Regions from separate parts of the Nesterenkonia sp. AN1 genome, predicted to be linked through region 1. Evidence: predicted binding sites of a transcription regulator. Region 1 holds the regulator's gene; the other holds the start of a gene.
The links. Region 1 encodes HrcA, which represses chaperone genes, less so after heat shock. Its sites were predicted from a motif close to TTNGCACTCGNNNNNNNCGAGTGCNAA; they were not measured.
Positions count from the first base shown of each region.

Region 2: a site for HrcA is predicted at 812-838, ahead of groES (co-chaperone GroES). Genes of this name have one in related genera too.

Region 1 is NZ_JEMO01000016.1:7,545-9,943, reverse strand. Features, by position in the region: gene dnaJ (molecular chaperone DnaJ) at 1-543, opposite strand, end outside; gene hrcA (heat-inducible transcriptional repressor HrcA) at 556-1,581, opposite strand; partial or broken gene BG28_RS09000 (DUF3097 domain-containing protein) at 1,650-2,399, shown strand, end outside.
Region 2 is NZ_JEMO01000001.1:265,165-267,563, reverse strand. Features, by position in the region: gene guaB (IMP dehydrogenase) at 1-732, opposite strand, end outside; gene groES (co-chaperone GroES) at 1,075-1,371, shown strand; gene groL (chaperonin GroEL) at 1,445-2,399, shown strand, end outside.

The DNA of each region.
Region 1 (2,399 bases):
GGTCTGGATGACGGTGCCCAGGATCGAGCGCATCGGGCGCTGGACCTGGCCCTGGCCGTGGCAGTCCGGGCAGGTGGTGGGCGAGGTGCCCTTGCGGGTGCAGGAGCCGTCACAGACGGTGCAGGTGACCGCGGTCTCCAGCTCCACCTCCTTGGTGGTGCCGAACACGGCGTCGCGCAGGTCGATCCGGACCCGGATCAGCGAGTCCTGGCCGCGGCGGGTGCGTGAGGCGGGGCCGCCGCCTCCCCCGCCGAAGAAGGTCTCGAAGATGTCGCCGAACCCGCCGAAGCCGGCACCGCCTGCTCCACCGCCGGGGAATCCGGAGCGGCCGTTCTCATCGCCGGTGGCGTCGTAGTTCTGCCGCTTCTGCGGGTCCGCGAGCACCTCGTAGGCGCGGCCGAGCACCTTGAACTGCTCGGCGGCGTCGTCGGAGGGGTTCACGTCCGGGTGAAGCTTCCGGGCCTGTTTGCGGTAGGCCTTCTTGATCTCTTCGGTGGACGCCGAGCGGCTGACGCCCAGCGCCTCATAGTAGTCAGTCGTCATCTTCGTGGACGTTCACCCTTCGGAAAGAATTCGGGACAGGTAGCGCGCCATTGCGCGCACCGCGGACATGGTGGAGCCGTAGTCCATGCGGGTCGGACCGACGACGCCGAGCTTGGCACCCTCGGCTCCCGTATGGCTGCCGTACTCCGCTGCGACCACAGCGGTCTCGATCAGCGAATCATGGCTGGTCTCGTGACCGATGCGGATGGAGAGACCGCGCCGGTCCTGCTCCATCTCTGTCAACAGTCGAAGCAGCACGACTTGTTCCTCGAGCGCTTCAAGAATGGGGCCGATGGAGGGACCGAGGTCGCGGCCCGACCTGGCGAGGTTAGCAGTCCCGGCCATGATGATGCGATCCACCCGAGACGATTCCAGGATGGTCTCCACGGCCTGGGCGAGGATCGCCATGGACGGTCGCAGCACCGGCTCCACCCGGCTGATCAGGGTGTCTGCGGGCAGCGGCAGCGCCGAGATGGAGCGCTGGTGCAGCTCAGAGGAGAGCACCTGGGCGAGCCGGTGCAGCGAGTCATCACCGATCGCGTCGGCCAGGGTGACCATGCGCTGATCGACCTTCCCGGAGGAGAGGATCACGATCACCAGCGCCTTGTGCGAGGACATCGAGACGATGTCGATGTGCCGGATCTTCGCGGTGGAGCGCTGCGGATGCTGGATCACAGCGACCTGATTGGTGAGCATCGCGAGCAGCCGCACGGTGTGTTCGAGCATCGCGTCATGGTCATCGGCGGTCTCGAGCAGAGTGTCCATGGCGCGCCGCTCAGCGGAGGTGAGCGGACGGACCTCGGTGATCTTGTCCACGAATCGCCGGTAGCCGAGATCGGTCGGGATCCGCCCGGCGGAGGTGTGCGGCGCGGCGATCAGGCCCTCCTCCTCGAGGTGGGCCATGTCGTTGCGGATCGTGGCGGGTGAGACCTCCAGGTCGTGACGCTCCACCAGGGCCCGGGACCCGACCGGCTCCCGGGTGTGGACATAGTCCTCCACGATGGCACGCAGAACCTGCAGACGACGGGTGTCGGACATGTAAGCTTGGCGCCTCCTGAACCTCTGGCACTCTTCGAGTACAAGTGCTAATTCTACAATGGGTGATCATGAGCGCTCCGCACCTCCCCGACTGGCGTAACTCCTCCACCCCGAACTGGGGTGCCCAGGACCTCTCCCGGCTCCGCCAGAGCCAGCTCCGCAAGGTCTCCACGATGCCGGCCGACTACGGCGCCGTGATCGAAGAGGTGGAGTCCGGCTGGGTCGGCGCGATCATCTCGGTGGAGGCCTCCGGCGGGGTCCACGTGGTGAGCCTCGAGGACCGGCGCGGCAAGGTCCGTTCCTTCCCGCTGGGCCATGGATTCCTGCACGAGGGCCAGCCGGTGGAGCTGACGCCCCCCACCCCCCGGGCCGTCGCGGCGAAGCCACCCGCACCGCCTCCGGATCGGTGGCGGTGGCCAATGCGCCGGCCCGCGTGGCCCGGGCCTCGCGGATCTGGGTCGAGGGCACCCACGACGCCGAGCTGGTGGAGAAGGTCTGGGGCGAGGACCTGCGGATCGAAGGCATCGTGGTGGAGCCGCTGCACGGCGCCGATGACCTGCTCGGGGCGATCCGTGCGTTCGGGCCCGGTCCGCAGCGACGGGTCGGGGTGCTGCTTGATCACCTCGTCCCGGGCTCCAAGGAGTCCCGCATCGCCCGCGAGGTCATGCAGCAGCCGGGCGCACGGGGCAACATCGCGGTGCTGGGTCACCCCTACGTCGACGTCTGGCAGGCGGTGAAGCCGCACCTGCTCGGGCTGCGGCGCTGGCCCGAGGTCCCGCGCAGCCAGGACATCAAGGTCGGCACGCTGCAGGCCCTGG
Region 2 (2,399 bases), on a different contig from region 1:
GAAGAAGCCCACGGCCGCGCCGACGCGCAGCCGGCCCTCGGAGTCCTTGGTGGCCTGCGGGTAGCGGTCGGCCTTGTCGAAGTCCTTGATCGTGATCAATCCCTGCAGCACGCCCTGATCATCGACCAGCGGCAGCTTCTCCACCCGGTGCTCGGAGAAGATCCGCAGCACCTCCTCGTTGGGGATCCCGACATGGGCGGTGATCAGCGGCTGCGGGGTCATCTTCTCGTAGACCTTGGTGGTCAGGTACTGCTCGCGCGGGATGAACCGGGTGTCGCGGTTGGTGATGATGCCCAGCAGCTTGGACTCGCTGTCCACGACGGGAAGGCCGGAGACCCTGTAGTGCGCGCAGAGCTCATCGAGATCCGCGATGGTCGCGTCCGGAGTGATCGTCACCGGATCGCTGATCATGCCGGACTCGGAGCGCTTGACCTTGTCCACCTGCCGGGCCTGATCGTCGATGGAGAGGTTGCGGTGCAGGATGCCGATGCCGCCCTGGCGTGCCATGGCGATGGCCATGGGCGCCTCGGTGACGGTGTCCATCGCGGCGGAGGCCACCGGGGACTGCAGCATGATGTTGCGGGAGAACCGGGTCGCGGTATCTGCTTCTGAGGGGATGACGTCGGTCGCGCCGGGGAGCAGCAGGACGTCGTCGTAGGTCAGTCCGACGAAGCCGAAGGGATCATGCTCCGGGCCTCCGGCCGCGCTCGGCTGCTGATGAGTTTCAGTCACGGTGGTGCCTCTCGGGGTCAAAAGCGGGTGGCTCGGGCCCAAGTCTACGTGTCGTCCACGTCCGCCCGGAGCCAAAGGCTTAGCACTCTGCTTGACCGAGTGCTAAGCCCGTCTATAAAGTTTCGTCTAGCACTCGAGACCCTCGGGTGCCAGCTTGTCCGTGGGTCGTCAACCCGCGGAGATCAGCCTGACGGGGCACCATCCGGCACCGCGACGACGGTTGGCCACTCCCAAGGCGTGCGACAGATTTCGGCTCGTCGAGCACCCCGGAAGCACCGGGGAGGCTCTGCACGGGTCTGTGCTGATAAACCGAATCCACACCACGCAAAGGAGAGTACTGACGTGTCAGTCTCTATCAAGCCTCTCGAGGATCGCATCGTTGTTCGCCCCCTGGAAGCAGAGCAGACCACCGCTTCCGGGCTGGTCATCCCCGACACCGCCAAGGAGAAGCCCCAGGAGGGCAAGGTCATCGCGGTGGGCCCAGGTCGCTTCGACGAAAAGGGCAAGCGCATCCCGGTTGACGTCTCCGAGGGCGACGTCGTCATCTACTCCAAGTTCGGCGGCACCGAGGTCAAGGTCAGCGGCGAGGAGTACCTCGTGCTCAACGCTCGCGACGTCCTGGCCATCATCGAGAAGTAAGAACGGACCGCTGAAGGTTCTTCACAGACCTGATCACGATCCGATTCTCACACTCTCAAAGGAGCACTAACCCATGGCAAAGCAGCTTGAATTCAGTGATGCTGCACGCCGCGCTCTGGAAGCCGGCATCGATAAGCTTGCAGACACGGTCAAGGTCACGCTCGGCCCGAAAGGCCGCAATGTAGTCCTGGACAAGTCCTGGGGCGCACCGACCATCACCAACGACGGCGTCACCATCGCCCGCGAGGTGGAGGTCGAAGACCCGTACGAGAACCTTGGCGTGCAGCTGGCCAAGGAAGTCGCCACCAAGACCAACGACGTCGCAGGCGACGGCACCACCACCGCAACGGTCCTGGCCCAGGCGCTGGTCAAGGAAGGCCTGCGCAACGTGGCCGCCGGTGCGGCACCGAGCGAGATCAAGCGCGGCATCGAGATCTCGGTCGCCGCCGTGACCCGCCGGCTGCGCGAGAACGCACGCGATGTCGAGGGCCAGCAGGTCGCCAACGTGGCCGCGATCTCCGCGCAGAACGACGAGGTCGGTGAACTCCTGGCTCGTGCATTCGACGCCGTGGGCACCGACGGTGTGATCACCATCGAAGAGGGGTCCTCGACCTCCACGGAGCTGGAGATCACCGAGGGCATGCAGTTCGACAAGGGCTACCTGTCCCCGCACTTCGTCACCGATCCTGAGCGCCAGGAAGCGATCCTCGAAGATCCGCTGATCCTGATCAACCAGGGCAAGATCTCCAACATGGCCGAGTTCCTGCCCGTGCTGGAGAAGGTCCTGCAGGCCAAGCGCCCGCTGTTCATCATCGCCGAGGACGTCGAGGGTGAGGCCCTCTCCACGCTGGTGGTCAACAAGCTGCGCGGCACGCTCAACGTGGTCGCGGTCAAGGCTCCCGGCTTCGGAGACCGCCGCAAGGCCATGCTCGAGGACATCGCCGTGCTCACCGGCGGACAGGTCATCTCTCCTGATCTGGGCCTGAAGCTCGATCAGGTGGATCTGGAATCACTGGGCACCGCACGTC